2 regions of the Arthrobacter sp. 05N428_2 genome follow, and region 2 is predicted to be linked to the other one. Evidence: riboswitches for the same ligand, from Rfam matches in the RefSeq annotation. Region 2 holds a riboswitch; the other holds the start of a gene.

Region 1 (7,393 bases), on a different contig from region 2:
GGCGTCGAACACGAGGGCCAGCATGAGCAGGAACGCCACGGGCAGCCCGTAGAGCGCGGTGGAGGTGATCCAGACGGGGGCCACGGTGTTGTTGAAAGCCATGGCCATGACGGCGCCGACGGCGGCGAGTGAGAGCGCGGCAACTGCGGCCGCAAGAACCAAGAGGGGCCGCCGGAGGTGCTGTGGTGTCATGGAGGCAACGCTAACAGCCCCGCTCTGACCGCGCCTCAAACCGCCAAAGTGGCCAAGGCAGGATAACCTTGGAGGAACAGACCAACACGGTCCGGGCGGTCACACCCTGAACCCGCATATCCATGCGGATGCGCTGACCGTCGGCCGCGTCCCAGCAGATCGAAGAAGGTTGATTACGTGCCCACCGGCAAGGTCAAGTGGTATGACAAGGACAAAGGCTTCGGATTCCTCGCAGGCGAAGATGGCCAGGAGGTCTTCCTGCCCAAGTCGGCGCTGCCCGAAGGCGTAGTTGAGCTAAAGGCCGGAACCCGGGTGGAGTTCGGCGTCGCCGACGGCCGTAAGGGCGCCCAGGCCCTGGGCCTGCGGGTACTGGACAGGGCCCCTTCCATTGCCAAGGCCAAGCGGCCCAGCGCCAAGGACCTCGCGCCGTTGGTGCAGGACCTCGTGAGCGTGCTGGACAACCTCTCCGGAACGCTGTCCGCCGGGAAGTACCCGGAAGGCAACAAGGCCAAGGCCATCGCCGCCGCGCTTCGCAAGGTCGCCGACGAGTTGGACGCGTAAGGCCCACGATGACACCGGAACCTGAGCAGAACGCCGCCGCGGCGGCTGGTGCGGCCCCCGTCGCCGCCGGCGCCAAAGCAGGATCCAAGCCACGCTACGGCGTCCCCGTCTGGCGCACCGGCAAGCCCGACGCCTTCTTGGCCGCCTCCGTCGACGTCGCCCGCGCCGCCGTGGAGGGCATCGCCCCGGCGGAACAGGTCGGCCGGCATCTAGGCGTCAAGAGTGAAGGTGACCGCCTGGTCACCCACCTTTTCGACTCACTGCTTCCCGGTTACGGCGGGTGGCAGTGGTACGCGGTGCTGACTCGCAATTCACGCTCCAAGACCGTCACGGTGGACGAGCTTGGCCTGCTGCCCTCCGAGGACTCAATCCTGGCCCCGGAGTGGGTTCCGTGGGCCGAACGGGTGCGGCCCGAGGATGCGGAGCAGGACGACGCCGCCGACGCCCCGGCCGAGGACGTCGCGGCGGGAACATCCGCGGAGGATGTCCCCTCTGCGGAGATTCCCGCCGAGGATATCCCGGCCGAGGATTTCCCGGCGGAACGGGCTGATTGATACGACGCCGAACCGGCTGACAGCTACACCGACACCGGGGGAGGTCCGGCCATGAGGTCCACCTTCCAATCGCTGGGTGTCCTGAATTATCGGATCTGGTTCATCGGCGCCCTGGTCTCCAATATTGGAACCTGGATGCAGCGCACCGCGCAGGACTGGCTGGTCTTCGCCCACCTGACGGCGCAGGATGCCGGCGCCATGGGCGTCACCATGGCCCTGCAGCTTGGCCCGCAGCTGTTCCTCGCCCCCGTCGCCGGGCTTGTCGCCGACCGGTTCAACCGCCGGACCCTCCTGGTCCTGACACAGTCCGCGATGGCCCTGCTGAGCGCAGCCCTCGGCATCCTGGTGCTGTCCGGAGCCGCGCAGCTCTGGCACGTCTACATCTTCGCCCTGCTGCTCGGCGTCGTGTCCGCCGTCGACGCTCCGGTGCGCCAGACCTTCGTCTCCGAGCTGGTCCGCGACGATTATCTGCCCAACGCCGTCGCCCTCAACAGCGCCTCCTTCAACGTGGCGCGGATGATCGGCCCCGCCGTCGCCGGTGTGCTCACGGTGGCCATCGGACCGGGCTGGGTCTTCCTGGTCAACACCGTCACGTTCGTCGCCCTGCTGATGAGCCTGGCCAAAATCCCTGCCGCGTCGCTGCGGCAGCTGCCCCGGGCCGCGCCGGGCAAGGGCCGGATCCGCGAGGGGCTGCGCTACGTGCGCTTCCGGCCGGACATCGTGGTGGTCCTGGTGGCGGTGTTCATCGTGGGAACGCTGGGTCTGAACTTCGTCCTCTTCATCGCGGCGATGGTCGGCACCGAGTTCGGCCTGGATGCCAGCGCCTTCGGCCTGATGAATTCGATCATGGCCATCGGTTCGCTGGCGGGGGCGCTGCTCTCGGCCGGGCGGGGCAAGCCGCGGATGCGGGTGATCTTCGGGGCGGCGGGCGCTTTCGGCCTGACCTCCGGCCTCGCCGCGCTGGCACCGGACTACTTCTGGTTCGGCGTCGCGCTGGTGCCGGTCGGTCTCTTCGCGATCACCATGATGACCAGCGCCAACGGCTACGTCCAGACCACCACGGACCCGGTGATGCGCGGCCGGGTAATGGCCCTGTATATGGCGATCTTCATGGGCGGCACCCCGATTGGCGCTCCGCTGGTGGGCTGGGTGGCCAACGTCGCCGGCCCGCGCTGGTCGATGGGCGTTGCGGCCGCCGCGGGGGTCGCGGCAGCACTGATCGGGATGGCCTGGATTGTCCGGGCCAAGCACCTGCGGATCGGCTTCAACCGCCGGGCCCGGGGGTTGCGGTACTTCCGGGTTGTCCCGGCAGCTTCGGCCCCGGCGGGTGCAGTTGCGGCGGGTGCCCGCCAGGAAAGTGCTGCCGTTGACGGCGCAACGGCGGACGGCGCAACGGCGGACGGCGCAACGGCGGACGGCGCCGGCCGGGTGGAGAACCCGGACAACGCCGTCGACCGCTGACCAGTCCCGGACCGGACCGCCCGGACTACCGCTTGAGCTCGCCCACCACGAAATCGATGCACTCGAGCAGCGCGGAGACGTCGTCCGGTTCGATCGCCACGAAGGTAGCGATGCGCAGCTGGTTGCGGCCCAGCTTGCGGTACGGCTCGGTATCGACGACGCCGTTGGCGCGCAGGACTTTGGCGATGGCCGAGGCATCAATCGAGTCGTCGAAGTCGATTGTGGCGATCACGTTGGAGCGGTCCTCGGCCGCGGCCACGAACGGCGTGGCGTAGGAGGAGGCCTCGGCCCAGCGGTAGATCCGGCCGGCCGAATCGGCGGTCCGGGCGGCGGCGAAGTCGAGGCCGCCGTTGCTGTTGAGCCACTTCACCTGCGCATCCAAGGTCACCAGGGTGGCCAGCGCCGGTGTGTTGTAGGTCTGGTTCAGCCGCGAGTTCTCGATCGCGGTCTGCAGGTCCAGGAAGTCCGGAATCCAGCGTCCGCCGGCCTTGACTCGGGCCGCACGCTCCAAGGCTGCCGGGGAAAACAGGCCAAGCCACAGGCCGCCGTCGGACGCGAAGTTCTTCTGCGGCGCAAAGTAATACACATCCGCCTCGGCAACGTCGACGTCGAGGCCGCCGGCCGCGGAGGTGGCGTCGACCAACACGAGGGACCCCTCGTCCGCGCCCGCCACGCGCTTGACCGGAGCGGCGACGCCGGTGGACGTCTCGTTTTGCGGCCAGGCGTACGCGTCAACTCCGGCTTCGGCCCGCGCCTCGGGGCGGGTGCCCGGCTCGGACTTGATGATCGAGGATGCCGCCAGGAATGGTGCCTTGTTGGTGGCCGCGGCGAATTTGGAGCCGAACTCGCCGAATGACAGGTGCTGCGCCTTGTTTTCCACGAGGCCGAAGCTGGCGATGTCCCAGAACGCCGTGGAACCGCCGACGCCGAGGACCACTTCGTAGCCTTCGGGGGCGCGGAAGAAGTCACTCAGGCCGGTGCGGACCGAACCCACCAGATTCTTCACCGGCGCCTGCCGGTGCGAGGTGCCCAGCAGCGTTGCCGACGCCGCGGACAGGGCCTCCATCTGCTCCGGCCGGACCTTCGATGGACCGGCGCCAAACCGGCCGTCCTTGGGCAGGAGGTTCGCGGGAATGGTGATGCGGGTGTCGCTCACAGTGGCTCCAATTTTTCGGCTGGGTGCGTGGCGGGGCTCGGACGGATCCGGGGCGGCTGTGGCCCGGCCCTGATTTATTCTGCCCGACGGGCGCGGCCGGGCGGGAAATTCGTCCGTCACAGTCCGGTACAGTCCGGTCACCGAGGCGGCAGGCGTCAGGCGGCAGGCGGCAGGCGGCAGGCGGCCGGCGCCAACCGGCGGTGCCCGGGTGTAACGGGCGGGTGCCGGCAGATTATCCGGAGTAATTCAAAATAGGCTAGGCTGTTCGGTGACGTATGGCGGATCTCGCCAGGGCGCATCCTGCACGCTGTACGGTGGGAATGACGCAAGGACGGCGCCCGAGGAGCTGAGCTGAATGACGGATCTGATCGACACGACCGAGATGTATCTGCGGACCATCCTGGAACTCGAAGAAGAGAACATCGTCGCCCTCCGCGCCCGCATTGCCGAGCGGCTCCGCCACTCCGGCCCCACCGTGTCCCAGACCGTCGGCCGGATGGAACGGGACGGCCTCGTGGTGGTTTCCGGCGACCGGCACCTTGAACTGACCGAAGCGGGCCGGAAGCGGGCCATCGAAGTCATGCGCAAGCACCGCCTGGCCGAGCGGCTGCTCGCCGACGTCATCGGACTCGACTGGGCCTACGTCCATGAGGAAGCGTGCCGCTGGGAACACGTGATGAGCGAGCGCGTCGAACAGCGTATTTTCGATATGCTCAACCACCCGACTGTTTCGCCCTACGGAAATCCGATTCCCGGACTCGCCGAACTCGGCGGCCTCCCGGCGTCGGAGACCGCGGACGGCGTGGTGAACCTGCTCGAGGCCATGGCCGGCTACGGCGCGGAATCGCGGATCACCGTGAGCCGGCTGGCCGAGCCCATCCAGGTGGAACCGGAACTGCTGGTGCAGCTGGACGAGGGCGGAATCCGTCCCGGCGCCAAGGTCTCGCTGGAGCGGGTGGGGGAGTACATCTCCGTCCGGGTTCCCGACTTCGAAGGCGCCCTCGAGCTGCCCCCCGAGGTCGCGGCCCACGTGTTTGTGACCCTCGGGTAACTCGGCGCACTGACCCGTCCGCGCTTCACCGGGAAAGTTGTCCACAGGCGAGATAACGAATTTATTACTGCCCGACTTAATCCCCTATAGTTGAGCACTAGCACCGATACTAAAGCGTTACCAGATCCGAAGCCGAGCTCTGCCAGCGGATCAGTACACGAAATCCCTTTCTGGCAGAGGCGGGGGAACCACTACCGGCTGTTGATCCAGCAGCCTCGGGGTGAAGTCCGCTAGCGGCAAGCAAACTCCACGAGGGGTCCCCGGATGCCCTTGTGCCTGGATGCCTGCTCCGGCGGACCGGGTCTTTGATCTCTCTGACCCGAATCCGACAGCTAACTTCGCAGGCTATCCAGAGAGGAACCGTACTTGACCATCCAGACCGTCAGGGGCCGCCGTCGTGCGACCGGTCCCGCTCCGGAGCCGCGCCCGGCCGCAGTCGTCCACGCCGAGCGCCCGCGCGACGCGCGCCGGGATGAGCGCCGCGGCCGGCGGAGCCCGCTCCGCCAGGTAGCTGACTTCGCCGCCGTCAGCGGCGTCGGACAGAAGGCCGGCATAGCCCTGGCCTCGACGGGCCTGGCCCTCACCGTCGCCATTCCGGCCACCGGCCCCGTGATGGCCGACGCCGCCCGGACCACCACGGTTTCCGCCGGCGCGCAGCCCGAGGTCAAGGCCGCGGCCGCGCAGATTGACTTCAGCCGCACGGCGGTGGGCACCAAGGGCGACCCGGACGGCAAGCTCAAGCAGCTGCTGGGTGCCCAGTCGGCCGGCAGCATCACCCGCGCGGCCTCCGCCGGCAGCCTCGGCGCCCCGCTGGATTCCATGGTCACGGCCTCGCCGTTCGGCTACCGGATCAGTCCCATCACGGGGGCCGTCGGGGAATTTCACCGCGGGCAGGACTACGTGGCCCAGTGCGGCACTGCCGTGCATGCCGCTGCCAGCGGCACCGTAACCTTCTCCGGCTGGCACCCCTACGGGGGCGGCAACCGCATCGTGATCGACCACGGCAACGGCCTGGAGACCACGTACAACCATTTGTCCTCCTCGAGCGTCCGCGTGGGCCAGCAAGTCTCCCGCGGCGACGTGGTGGCGATGAGCGGGACCACCGGCGCTTCCACTGGCTGCCACCTCCACTTCGAGGTGATGGTCAATGGGGATGTCGTTGACCCGCTCGGCTGGCTCTAAGCCAAGCCGAGGGACGACTCGCATTTCTGTGACACGCCGTGATCTGAATGTGACATTGAGTCCCGACTGCTGTACTGTTTGAAGCACGCCAACTTCTCCGAAGTTGGCGCTCTTGAGTGGATTGCCTAACTCTGCCACCGCTCAAGGTCCGTTCGCATGACATCGTCTGGCAGGGGCGGGGGAACCAATTTTGGTCTTCGCAAGAAGACCTTGGGGTTAAGTCGCAAAGCTTCCCAGGAAGCAGCGCGGCCGGGTGACTCCCATCCGAATCCGACAGCTCACCTCGTAGGCATTGGGAGAGGCTACTTTCGTGTCTTCACGCCACAATGCTGCGCGTCCTCGCGCTGGCGCGGCTCAGTTGAGCCCGCTGCACACCATGCTCCGTTCTGCCCTTGCCGGCGCCCGGACAGGTTCGCATAACGCAGTTCCCGCTTTTGGCGCGTCTTCGCAGTACACCCTTCGCTAAAGAAACCCGTTTCGGGGCGATCCGGCGTACCCCCAAGATGCCGGAGCGTCCTCAGTCCCGCCTGCAATGAGCGCGGACACAGGATCACGAAAGAGAGAACTGAATGACTACTCGTGCAACTGCACGCCACCGCGCGGAGGTCACCAAGACCAACTCGCTGGCTGTTATTGCCAAGGCCGTCGGCGACAACGCCGGTGGCATGGGTCGCCAGGCCGCGGTTATCGCTGCAGCCTCCGGCCTGGTACTGACCAGCGGTATCGCAGCCAACGCTGCCGAGACCAACGTTCAGCGCGAATCGACTTCGGCTTCCGCCCTTGAAGTACAGTCGACCGCACCGGCCACGATCTCTGCGGCCTCCAGCATCGCGATCTCCTACGACAAGACGTCCGTCACCACGGCGCCGGCCCCGGTTGTCGAGGCTCCCAAGCCTGTCGTCAAGGTCCAGGAAGCTGTCGCTTCCACGGACACCGCTGCCTCCACGGGCACCGCGACCACCGCCTCGCTGACCACTAAGGCTCCGGTTGCCGTCAGCGGCATGGGCGCATCGATCGCCGCTGCTGCCTACGCGCAGATGGGCGTTTCCCAGGACTGCACCATGCTGGTCACCAACGCCCTGGCTGCCGTCGGGATCCATTACCACGGCTGGCCGGCCGGCTACCTGTCCCTCGGCCGTACGGTGAGCGCCGCCGAAGCACAGCCGGGCGACCTCGCCTACTACCAGAACGGCGGCATGGGCGAGGCCCACATCGCGGTCTACGTCGGTAACGGCA
Region 2 (12,190 bases):
TGTAGTTCGAGCCGTCCTTGGCTGCCACGATCCGCACGGTACCGCCAGCGACGATGTCCGCCACGCTCAACTGGGTGCCCGTGCCGCCGGCCTGCTGGCGCCGCTGCTCCAGGTTGCTCACCACCACATTGCTGCCCAGGCCGTAGCTGCGCGTGAACCCGTCGCTGCTCTTGACCGTGACGGACGTCGCGCTTACCTCGGTCACAGTCCCCAGTTGCTCCGCCATGGTGGTGTAGGTACTCCCTTCGAGGATCACGTATTCGGCGTGCACGGCTGCGGAAAGGCCGCCGCCCATGCCGCCGGCGGTGAAGCCCCCGGGTCCGCCTTGGCCCTGGCCTCGCCCTCCGGCGGAGCCTCCCTGCGGAGAACCGGGCATGCCCTGGGTGCCCATGCCTTGGCCGCCCGGGCCATGGCCGGCCGCCGCTCCGGCGGCGGCGGTGCCGTTGGCTGCCGCCGAGTTGGAGGTGAAGGCATACACCCCGACCCCGGCGCCGATGGCCAAAACTGCTGCCGCGCCGCCGACGGCGAGCCCCCGCTTGAGGGTCCACGGCTTGTCGGCAGAAGGTCCCCGCGAGGCGCCACCAGGCGCGCCCCAGCCGGCGGCGGGCTGCGCGGGGCCGGGCTCGTGGGGGGCATACGGCGCGCCCCAACCGGCGGCCGGCGCCTGCCCGGCATACGGGCCGGGCGCCTGCCCGGGCGTTGGTTCCGCCGCGTAGGGTGCGGTGACGGGCGCCGGCGGGTTCTCGGATCGGGGTTCGGGACCGGGCCGGTTGTCGGCTCCCGGATGCTGGCTGCTCATGGTGTTTCTCCTGTCAGGTACGGATCTGTATTCACCCCAGAGTGCTGGGCAATCCTGTGGCGGGGCTGTGCGCTCCGTCGTCCGTGCCTGTGACGTTCCGCGGAATTTTGAATGCCCGACCTACGCCTTCCCACCCCGGCGTGCGCGCTCCCGGACGGACATCCAGCTGGGTAGTCTGAGATTCACAGGTGCTGCACAGGATCCCCAAAGCCGCGCCTAACCGGCAGATCGGAGAGTCGTCCCATGGCCAATTCGCACTCCCTGACCAACAACCTTCCGCAGCTCACGCATCCGGACGGCTCCCCCATCCGTGCCCTCGTGGTGGACGACGAGCCCAGCCTGTCCGAGCTGATGAGCATGGGCCTGCGAATGGCGGGCTGGTCCGTGGCCGTGGCGGCCGACGGACCCGAAGCAGTCAAGCTGGCCAAGGACTTCCGCCCCGACGTGCTGGTGCTGGACGTCATGCTCCCCGGGTTCGACGGCGTCGAACTCCTCAGCCGGATCCGGGCGTTCGCGCCCGAAGTTCCGGCGCTGTTCCTCACGGCCAAGGACGCCGTCCAGGACCGTATCACCGGCCTGGCCGCCGGCGGCGACGACTATGTCACCAAACCGTTCAGCATGGAAGAGGTCCTGCTCCGCCTGCACCGGCTGGTCCAGCGCTCCGGGGTGGCCGCGATGGACACCGCCGAACTCGTGGTCGGGGATCTGGTGCTCAATGTCGACACCCGCGACGTCACCCGCGCCGGCGAGGAACTGCACCTGACGGCCACCCAGTTCGAGCTGTTGCGCTACCTGATGGAAAACCCCAAACGCGTCATCAGCAAGGCGCAGATCCTGGACCGGGTCTGGGACTATGACTTTGGCGGCCAGGCGAACATCGTGGAACTCTACATTTCCTACCTCCGCAAGAAGATCGAAGCCAACCATGCGCCCATGATCCACACCGTGCGCGGTGCCGGCTACGTCCTGAAACCGGCGGACTGATCCGTGCCCACTCTTTCCGGCGTGACCCCCGCACCAGGGCGCGACTGGCGCAACCCGTCCACGTGGCACCTGCGCACCCGGCTGGTCCTCGTCGCCATGGCGCTGCTCGTGGCCATCTGCGGCGCCGTGGGCGTGTTCAGCTACGTCTCCATGAACGATTTCCTCACCCGGCAGCTTGATGGGCAGCTCAATGAGGCGTCGCACCGCTCGAGCGAGTTCGGCCGGCCCCCATCCGGCGACCCTGCCGGCCGCCCCGACCCGCTCGAAGCCCGGGGGCAGGGCGTTGGCACGCTTAACGCGCGGCTCCTTGCCGGCAGAGTGGCCAGCGCAGGCTTCCTGGCCGGGGACGCAAGCCGCCAGAGCCTCTCCCCCGATGACAACGCCGTCCTGCTGGCGCTCTCCCCGAACGGTGGGCCCGTGGACCGGACCCTCTCAGCCGGCGACTACCGGCTCACAGCCGTGCGGGCCCCCTACGGTGACATCATTGTCACCGGGCTCCCGCTCGCAGACAAGGAAAACACCCTGGCCTCGCTCGTCTGGACCATGGTGGTGGTCTCCGTGGGCGGGCTCGTGCTGATCGGCCTCGCCGGCACAGCCTTGATCCGCCGGACCATGAAACCGCTGGAACAGCTCTCCGAGGTGGCCACCAAGGTCTCCCGCCTCCCGCTGGACGCCGGCGAGGTGGCGCTGGGAGTGCGGGTCCCGGCGTCGGCAGCGCATCCGGGAACCGAGGTGGGCAGCGTCGGCTACGCCCTGAACCAGATGCTGGACAACGTCTCCAACGCCCTCGAGGCACGGCAGGAGAGCGAGATGAAGGTCCGGCAGTTCGTCGCCGATGCCTCGCACGAGCTCCGCACACCGCTCACGGCCATCCGCGGCTACACCGAGCTGATGCGGATGACCGAACACTTCACGCCCGACGGCGAAAAGTCGCTGGCCCGCGTCCAAAGCCAGTCCGTGCGGATGACCACCTTGGTGGAGGACTTGCTGCTGCTGGCGCGCCTGGACGAGGGGCAGGCGCTCAAGGTCAACGACGTCGACCTCACCCAGCTGGCGATCGAAACCGTGAGCGACGAGAAAGTCATGGCCCCGGACCGCATCTGGCAGCTGGAGCTCCCGGACGAACCTGTGGTGGTGCGCGGCGACGCCACCCAGCTCCACCAGGTGCTGGCCAATCTGCTGTCCAATGCCCGCAAGCACACGGAGCCCGGCACGAAGGTGGTCACGGGCGTCATGCGCTCGGCTGACGGCAGCGCCGTCGTCACGGTCACGGACAACGGCACCGGCATTGCCCCGGAATTCATCGGGCGGATCTTCGCCCGCTTCGCGCGGGCCGACGCTGCCCGCACCAACCCGGCGGACGGTCGCACCGCGCTCCCCGCGGTCGCGGCGGCGGGCGCACGGTCCGGGGGCACGACGGCGGCCCCACGTTCGGGCGCCACCACCCGCGGTCGGGCCGGCCGGAGCGCCACCGCGGGAGTTCCGACTTCCGAGGGCACCAGCGGACTGGGCCTGTCCATCGTCCAGTCGATCGTGGAGGCCCACGGCGGGACCGTCGAGGTTTCGTCCCGCCCGGGCCGCACGGAGTTCGCCGTCCGGTTGCCTGCCGCACCGCCCGCGGAACCGGCAGCCGGTCCTTCAGCACCGGCCGGTCCGGCCGGAGCCTAGTCCCTGACTCCCTCTTCCACAGCCAGCACACAGCTTGAGCCCATCGCCCTCATATGGGACGACGGGAGAGTTGAGCTATGACATTCACAGACCAGGCCACAGGAACCCCGCTTCGCTCCACGGCGGCGCCGGCCGGTCAGGCGGCGCCCGCCGCCTCCGGATTGGATCCGACCGGACGCGCCGCGTCCGCGCCGGATTTGGCCGGCGCGCATTCCGCCGCGCTCGGGGTGCCGCTCGGCACGCTGACCCGCAGCGGCGGCCGGCGCTCTGCCGTTGACACCCGAACCGGCACCCCGGTGCTGGACGTCACCATCCCGGTTTTCAACGAGGAACGGGACTTGGAAGCATGCCTGCGCCGGCTCCACGCCTACCTGCGCGACTCTTTCCCGCACCCGTTCCGGATCACCGTGGCGGACAACGCCAGCACCGACGGCACTCTTAAGACCGCCGAGCGCGTGGCCCGCGAGCTCCGCGAAGTGAGCGTGGTCCACATGGCCGAAAAAGGCCGCGGGAACGCGCTGCGCAAGGTCTGGCTCGCGTCGCCGTCGCCGGTCCTGGCGTACATGGACGTGGACTTGTCCACCGATCTGGCGGCGCTCGGCCCGCTCCTCGCCCCGCTGATTTCCGGGCACTCCGACCTGGCGATCGGGACGCGGCTGACCCGCAACTCACGGGTGGTCCGCGGGCCCAAGCGGGAGTTCATCTCGCGCAGCTACAACCTCTTGCTGCACTCCTTCCTGGGCGCACACTTCAGCGACGCGCAGTGCGGGTTCAAGGCGATCCGTGCGGACGTGGCGCGGCAACTGCTCCCCCACACCCTGGACAACGCCTGGTTCTTCGATACCGAGCTCCTGGTCCTGGCCGAGAAGTGCGGGCTGCGGGTCCATGAAGTACCGGTGGACTGGACCGACGACCCGGATTCCAGCGTGGACATCGTCCAGACCGCCCTCGCGGACCTGCGCGGCATGGCCCGGCTGAGCCGCGACCTGGTCTCCGGCCGCATTCCCGTTCCCGAGCTGCGCGCGGCCCTGGCCCGCGGCCCGCTCCCAGCCTCCTCCCGCGGCCAGGAACAAAGTCCGGGCGGTAGCCTCTTCGGGCAGCTCGTCCGCTTCGGCAGCATTGGCGTCGCCTCCACCCTGGCGTACCTGCTGATCTTCCTGCTCTGCCGGGGCATCATGGACCCGCAGCTGGCCAATTTCCTCGCTTTGCTCACCACCGCCGTGGCCAACACCGCGGCCAACCGGCGCTTCACGTTCGGCATCCAGGGCAGCAGCCAGGCGGTCCGCCACCACTTTGAAGGTCTGTTGGTCTTTGGAATCGGACTGGCCCTGACCTCGGGGGCGCTCCTGCTGGTCCACGCATCCGGCGGGACTCCCGACCGTTGGGTGGAACTGGCCATGGTCACCGCAGCCAACCTTGCCGCCACCGCCGTCAAGTTCCTGCTCTTCCGGCTGGTGGTCTTCGGGCGCCGGACCGACTCCGGCCTGCCGGTGCCCGACGCCGCCGACGCTTCGCTCCCCCACACAGAAACGGCCAAGTAAATGACCGCCACCATCAGCCCCACCCCCGGGGCCCAGCCAACGCCCGCCTGGGCACCCGGCACCACCGCGACGGCGGAACGTCCGACCGCGGGCCGCCCGGCAACTCCGCGGCCACCCATTCCCCAGGGACGCCGCGAGCGCCTGCTGTTCGGACCGCAGCCGCGGTGGGTGCGCCCGTCGGCAGCCCTGTTGCTGGGTGTAACCGCGGTGCTGTACCTGTGGAATCTGCAGGCCACCGGCTACGCCAATTCCTTCTACGCGGCGGCGATCCAGGCCGGAACCAAGGACTGGACCGCGTTGCTGTTCGGCTCGCTCGACGCCGGCAACGCCATCACCGTGGACAAGCCTCCGGCGGCGTTCTGGATCCCGGCCCTCGCGGGACGCATCTTCGGCTTCTCGGCACTGAGCATGCTCATCCCCCAGGCACTGATGGGAGTCGCCGGCGTCGGGCTCCTGTACCTGACCGTCAAGCGTGTCTCCGGTCCGGCCGCGGGTCTGCTGGCCGGCGGCGCCTTGGCGTTGACCCCCGTGGCGGCCCTGATGTTCCGGTTCAACAACCCGGATGCCATGCTGACCCTGTGCCTGGTGCTGGCCGCCTACCTCACCACCCGCGCCATCGAGAAGGCCGGCTGGAAATGGCTCGCCGCTGCCGGTGCGGTGATCGGCCTGGCCTTCCTGTCCAAGATGCTGCAGGGCTTCCTGATCGTGCCCGGCCTGGCCCTGGCCTACCTGTGGGCGGCGCCGACCACCCTCGGCCGCCGGCTCCTGCACCTGCTGGGCGCGGCCGCCGGGATCGCCGTCGTGGCGGGCAGCTACGTCGCGTTGTTCCAGCTGACGCCGGCCTCCGCCCGGCCCTACATGGCGGGTTCGCAAACCAACAGCTTCCTGGAACTCACCTTCGGCTACAACGGCCTGGGCCGGATCACCGGATCCGGCGGGGGAATGCCCGGCGGCGGCAACGCCGGCGGCCCGGGCGGCAACGGCAACGCCGGTTTCGGTGGCACGGCCGGGATTGCCCGGATGTTCGGGACGAGTTTCGGCGGCGAAGTGTCCTGGCTGCTGCCGGCTGCGCTGATCCTGCTGCTGGCCGGACTGTGGTTCACCCGGCGCGAGGCCCGCGGCTCGCGGACCCGTGCGGCGCTCCTGCTGTGGGGCGGCTGGCTGGTTGTCACGGCCGGCATCTTCAGCTTCATGAGCGGCACCGTGCACTCGTACTATGCCGTGTCGCTTGCTCCAGCGGTCGCTGCCCTGGTGGGCATCGGCGCCGTCGAGTTGTGGCGCGGCCGGGCGTACTGGCCGGCCCGAATTGTCCTGGCAGTGACGGTGCTGGCCAGCTCGGTCTGGTCCGCCGTCCTGCTGGGCCGCGACCCGGCTTGGCTTCCCGGGCTGCGGGTCCTCGCCGGCGTGCTGGGCGTGCTGGCCGCTGCGGCGCTGCTGCTGCGGGTTGACGGTCTGGCGGCGCTCCCGGCCCGGCTCCGCAAGGCCGCCGCGGCCGGCGTCGTAATCCTTTCCCTGCTGGCCTGCGGGCTGGGAAGCACCGCCTGGACGCTGGCGACCGCGGCCCAGCCGCACTCCGGTTCGATCCCGACATCCGGGCCCACCGGGTCCGCGATGGGCGGCGGTTTCGGGGCAGCCGGCAGGACCGGCGGCGACCGCGTGTTCGGCGGCACCGCCGCGGCCCGGGGCGGCGGAGCGGGCGGGCCGGGCGAGGGAACGGCGTCGCCGGAGCTGACCGCACTGCTGAAGTCCTCCGGTGCCAAATGGTCTGCGATTGTCTCCGGCGCCACCCAGGCGGCGAGCCTGGAACTCGCCAGCGGCACCAGCGTGATCGCGCTCGGCGGCTGGAATGGCGGCGACCCCTACCCGACGCTCGCGCAGTTCCAGGCCATGGTGAGCCGCGGAGATATCGGCTACTTCATCTCCGCCGGCGGCATGGGCGGCTTCGGCGGCCGCGGCGGCAACTCTGAGGTCGCCACCTGGGTCGCTGCCAACTACCAGGCCCAGACCGTCGGCACCGCCACGGTCTACAAGCTGGGGGTCTAGGGCGCCATGACCGACACCCTGAATCCCCGCACCGCGGAGACGCCACACGTGCCAGCCCCGCAGGCCCAGCCCGCGTCCGGCCCGCCGGGCGCGCCTGTCCTGCAGGCACAGCCAGCCGCCGGCGCCCGCGGGTCCGGCGCCCGGCGCCCGCGCCTGCGGCTGGAACTGGCGGCGCTGCTGTTGGGCACTGCCGTGCTGTACCTGTGGAACCTCGGTGCCTCCGGCTGGGCCAACGCCTTCTATTCCGCTGCGGCCCAGGCCGGTTCGCAGGACTGGACGGCCTGGTTCTTTGGCTCTTCCGACGCCGCCAACGCCATCACCGTGGACAAACCGCCGGCGTCGCTGTGGGTGATGGGCCTCTCCGTGCGCCTCTTCGGCCTGAGCTCATGGAGCATCCTGGTCCCGCAGGCCATCATGGGTGTCGGCACCGTCTGGCTGGTCTACGTGGCCGTCCGCCGGGCCGCGGCCCCCGCCACGGCCGACGCCCGGCTGGCGCACCGCGCGGGGCTGCTCGCCGGTGCCGTCATGGCGCTGACCCCGGTGGCCGTGCTGATGTTCCGGTTCAACAACCCGGACGCCCTGCTGGTGCTCCTGATGACCGCGGCCGCCTACGCCGTGCTGCGCTCCATCCAGGACGCGCGCCTGCGCTGGCTCTTGTTGGCCGGGGCGCTCCTGGGCTTTGGCTTCCTCACCAAGCAGTTGCAGGTGCTGCTGGTTGTCCCCGGCTTCGCCCTGGCCTACCTGGTCGCGGCACCGGTCGGGCTGGGCAAACGTCTCCTGCACCTGCTCGCCACGGGCGGGGCGATGACCGTCGCGGCCGGCTGGTGGCTGGCCGCCGTCGAACTCATCCCGGCGGCGGACCGCCCGTACATCGGCGGCTCCCAGAACAACTCCATCCTCGAGCTTACCCTCGGCTACAACGGCCTGGGCCGGCTCAGCGGCGACGAAACCGGGAGCGTGGGCGGCGGCAACGGCTGGGGCACGCCCGGGCTCTTCCGGCTTTTCAACAGCGAGTTCGGCGGCCAGATCGCCTGGCTGCTGCCGGCGGTGCTGCTGCTCGGCGCGGGGCTGCTGTGGCTCGGAAGGCTGGCACCGCGGACCGACGCCGTGCGGGCCTCGGTGATTATCTGGGGCTCCTGGGTGGCGGTCACCGGGCTGACGTTCAGCCTCATGGCCGGGATCATCCACCCGTACTACATGGTGGCGCTGGCGCCCGGGATCGCGGGGCTCGCCGGCCTGGGCGGGGTATTGCTCTGGCAGCGGCGGGACCAGCCCGTGGCCGCCGCGCTGCTCGCCGTCGCTGTCGTGGCGGCCGGGGTCATGGGCGCCGCCCTGCTCGGCCGCACGCCGACCTTCGTGCCTTGGCTGCGCTGGGTGGTCCTGCTGGGCTCGCTCGCCGCGGCCGGCGCGGTGCTGGCCGCGGCGGCGCCAGGCTTCAGGGCGACGGCGCTGAGGCGTGGCGTCCCGGCAGCATCGGGGATCATGACGCGCACGACGGCGGTGCTCGCGGTGGGCGCTGCCCTCGCCGGGCCGCTGGCGTACTCGCTGTCCACCGCGGCGACGGCCCAGAGCGGCTCGATCGTCAGCGCCGGTCCGGCCGTGTCCGGCCGGGGCGGCGCAGGGTTCCCGGCGGTCTTCGGCGGCAACGGCGGGTTTGGCGGCGGCCCCGGAGTGAACTCCAACGGCACGGCGAACGGCGCCGGGCGCGGCCCTGGCGGCGGCGGGCGCGGCCCTGGCGGCGGCGGGGCCGGCGGAATGGGCGGCCTGCTCGGGGCCACCACACCGTCCGCGGCCCTTGTGACGGCGCTGCAGGCAGGCGCCGGCAGCTTCACCTGGGCGGCCGCCGTCGTCGGATCCAACAACGCCGCCGGCTATCAGCTGGCGACGGGACTCCCCGTGATGGCCGTGGGCGGGTTCAACGGCACCGACCCGGCTCCGACGCTCGCGCAGTTCCAGCAGTACGTTGCCGACGGGAAGATCCACTACTTCATCGCCGGCCGCACAATGCAGGGCCAAAGCGGCTCCGACGACGCCGCGCGGATTGCCTCATGGGTGGCGGCCAACTTCGCCGCCCAGACCATCGGCGGGACCACCGTCTACCTGCTGGCCGGGTAGGCGGACGGGCCCCGGCCGCCGTTTCGACGGTTCCGCGCCCGCTCGCTGTTCGGCAGCACAGGGTGGGCACGGAAGCGTCGAAACGGGCCGGGCCGGCGCACTCGGAGGGCACGCGCAGGGCAAGCCGCCACACCGCCGCCTGGACTTGTCGTTACCGAAATGTGACTTCTAGTCGAAAGTCAGGTACCGTTTTAGGGTGCGCCAGTCAATCTGGCCGCACATCCGGACTGACGCCACACTCTGCCGCTTGCCGGATTCCGCTGGACCAGGCAGAGACGGGGGACCCAGTGTTCCCGGGCATCTGCATCCATGCACCCCTTGGGGTTAAGCCGCCACGATGAAATTCCGTGCGGCCGGATTTCGCATCCGAACCCGACAGCTAACTCCGTAGGCGTTGAGAGGCGACAATGACTGACTTTAAGGCACAAACGCGCCCAGAAGGCGCTAAACAGACGTCCGAAGACGACGCCGCGCGCCACCGCGCCGAACCGGCCCAGCGCTCGGCCGTGACCCGGCCCGCTCCCAAAGGCAAGCGTGCCCGCTCCGCCGCCGGCGCCCCGTCCAAAGGCAAGCGCGCCGCCGTCGTAGTCACTGCGTTCGCGGTGCTGCTCGGGGTCGGCGCCGCAGGCCAGGCCTCCGGCGCGGCAACCCACACTGCCGCCGCCCCCAAGGAAGCGTCGCAGCCGGCGCTGGACCTTGAACGTCTCGGCAGCTACACGCCTGCGTCATCCGCCCCGGCCAGCATCCAGGCCAAGCCCGCCGAGATCAGGCCCGCCGAAGCCCCCGCGCCGGCAGTTCCTCCTGCGGCCCCCGCCCCGGCCCCTGCTGCTCCGCCCGCCCCGGCCCCCGCACCGGCGCAGCCGGTCGCCGTCGACGATCCCGCCGGCGCGCAGGCCTATGCCGCCGCGCAGCTGCCGGTCCACGGCTGGGCGGCCAGCGAGATGCAGTGCCTGCAGAAGCTGTGGACCAGGGAGTCCGACTGGAGGACAACCGCCACCAACGCCAGCAGCGGCGCCTACGGTGTGGTTCAGTCCCTGCCGGCCGAAAAGATGGCCAGCGCGGGAGCGGACTACCTGACCAACTACCGGACCCAGATCAACTGGGGCCTGCAGTACGTCCAGCAGCGCTACGGCTCACCGTGCGGTGCCCTGAACTTCCATTACGCGAACAACTGGTACTAAGCCGCACAACCGGCACGGACAGAGACGCGCAGCGAGGCCCTGGATCCACCGGAACCGGGGCCTCTTGCCTGCCTGACGCGGCACCGCCCGGGTGACCGTCGTGCCGGCGGTCAGCCGTTTGGCCGGCCGGGGATGCACTGTACGGCCCACTTATTGCCGTCGGGGTCGGCGAAGTAGACGAACTGCCCCCAGTCCTTGATGTCGACGTCGCTGACGTCCACGCCGTTGTCCTTGAGTTGCCGGTGCGCGGCCTGGATGTCGCTGACCACGAGTTGCAGGCTTGGGGCGGTGCCGGGCGGGGCGTCGATGAGGCCCTCGCCGATCGCGATCGAGCAACCCGAGCCAGTCGGCGTCAGCTGGACGAACCTGATGCCCTCCGAGGGGCGCTCGTCGTAGTCGGCGTTGAAACCGACCTTGTTGACATAAAAGTCTTTGGCTCGGTCCACATCGGACACGGGGACAATTACGAGTTCAAGTTTCCAGTCCATGGGCACAGGCTAGACCCCGACGGCGTCCGCCGGAACCCCGTACCGGCGTGTTGTTCCGGCAGTTAGACCGCGATGCCGTACAGGCGGTCGCCGGCGTCGCCCAGCCCGGGGACAATGTAGGACTTCTCGTTGAGCTTCTCGTCGATCGAGGCCAGCACGATGGTCACGTTGGCGTCCGAGAGCTCCTCTTCCAGCTTGGCCAGGCCCTCCGGGGCGGCCAGAAGGCAGATGCACGTCACGTCCGAGGCGCCGCGCTTGAACAGGAACTTGATCGCCTCGCGCAGCGTGCCGCCCGTGGCCAGCATGGGGTCCAGGACAAAGATCTGGCGGTCCGTGAGGTCCTCCGGGAGGCGCTCGGCATAGGTGATGATGTCCAGGGTCTCTTCATCGCGGGCCATGCCTAGGAAGCCGACCTCGGCGGTGGGGACCAGCTTGGTCATGCCCTCCAGCATGCCGAGCCCGGCGCGCAGGATCGGGACCACCAGCGGGGTGGGCTTGGTGAAGGCGGTGCCGATGGTGGTGCTGACCGGCGTCTCGATGGTCACCGGTTCGGTGCGGACATCCCGGGTTGCCTCGTAGGCCAGGAGCGTGACGAGCTCCTCGGTGAGGTGGCGGAAGACCGGGGACGGGGTGTTCTTGTCCCGCAAGACGGTGAGCTTATGGGCGACCAGCGGGTGGTCCACAACGAGAGTGCGCATGGGTCAAAACTATCACCCGGAGGTCGGCGGACCGCCCGCCGGACCGCGGGTATCGACGTCGGCTGCCCCGCCGGCCGCGAGACCGTCCTGCAGGTGCACCTCGTTGTCGAACGTCGGCGCGGGACCGGCATGTTCGCGGTGCCGCAGCACATGGAAGAGCCGGTGGGCCAGAATCACGATCCCCACCCAGCCAAGCCCCAGCACCCAGCCGATAATCACATCGGTCATCCAGTGGTGGCCCAGAAAGACCCGGCTCATGCCCATCGCAAAAATAAACAGCACCCCGGCCGTGATCAGACCCACCCGGGCCACAGTGCGGTGCACCTGCAGGCAGGCGAGATAGACCACGAGCCCGATCACCACCGTGGTGTTCAGGGTGTGGCCGCTGGGAAAGGACGGCGAGTCCTCATAGGGCGGCACCGCATCGGCGTGGTCCGGCCGCGTCCGGCCGATCAGTTTCTTGCCCACCGCGGTGGCCGTGACCGATACGGCGGCTGCGCCTCCGATCAGGATCAGCGGGCGCCAGGTCCGGGAGACCCAGATCAGCAACGCCGTCAGGATGCTGGCCAGGATCGGCATCCCAATTCCGCCGCCGATGTTGGTGAAGCCGGTGACGAACGAGTCCAGGCCCGGGCTGCGCAGCTGTTCCATGAACGCCAGCGTGGGCTTGTCC

Evidence for each region. A riboswitch is a leader RNA that binds a small molecule or an ion and turns the genes downstream of it on or off. The one in region 2 is predicted to bind cyclic di-AMP.
Region 1: another riboswitch for cyclic di-AMP. It lies ahead of AC1DGI_RS13720 (M23 family metallopeptidase); the one in region 2 lies ahead of AC1DGI_RS01565 (aggregation-promoting factor C-terminal-like domain-containing protein).

Annotation. Positions count from the first base shown of each region.
Region 1 covers NZ_JBFTMR010000012.1:18,392-25,784, forward strand. Annotated here, with positions in the region: gene AC1DGI_RS13690 (hypothetical protein) at 1-192, opposite strand, end outside; gene AC1DGI_RS13695 (cold-shock protein) at 370-753, shown strand; gene AC1DGI_RS13700 (DUF3027 domain-containing protein) at 762-1,307, shown strand; gene AC1DGI_RS13705 (MFS transporter) at 1,359-2,768, shown strand; gene serC (phosphoserine transaminase) at 2,794-3,924, opposite strand; gene AC1DGI_RS13715 (iron-dependent transcriptional repressor DtxR) at 4,280-4,975, shown strand; cyclic di-AMP (ydaO/yuaA leader) riboswitch at 5,128-5,337, shown strand; gene AC1DGI_RS13720 (M23 family metallopeptidase) at 5,342-6,157, shown strand; cyclic di-AMP (ydaO/yuaA leader) riboswitch at 6,305-6,463, shown strand; gene AC1DGI_RS13725 (NlpC/P60 family protein) at 6,727-7,393, shown strand, end outside.
Region 2 covers NZ_JBFTMR010000001.1:318,664-330,853, reverse strand. Annotated here, with positions in the region: gene AC1DGI_RS01595 (hypothetical protein) at 1-799, opposite strand, end outside; gene AC1DGI_RS01590 (response regulator transcription factor) at 1,043-1,783, shown strand; gene AC1DGI_RS01585 (sensor histidine kinase) at 1,787-3,451, shown strand; gene AC1DGI_RS01580 (bifunctional glycosyltransferase family 2/GtrA family protein) at 3,529-4,992, shown strand; gene AC1DGI_RS01575 (glycosyltransferase family 39 protein) at 4,993-7,035, shown strand; gene AC1DGI_RS01570 (ArnT family glycosyltransferase) at 7,042-9,150, shown strand; cyclic di-AMP (ydaO/yuaA leader) riboswitch at 9,389-9,559, shown strand; gene AC1DGI_RS01565 (aggregation-promoting factor C-terminal-like domain-containing protein) at 9,558-10,331, shown strand; gene AC1DGI_RS01560 (glyoxalase superfamily protein) at 10,442-10,819, opposite strand; gene upp (uracil phosphoribosyltransferase) at 10,882-11,517, opposite strand; gene AC1DGI_RS01550 (phosphatase PAP2 family protein) at 11,530-12,190, opposite strand, start outside.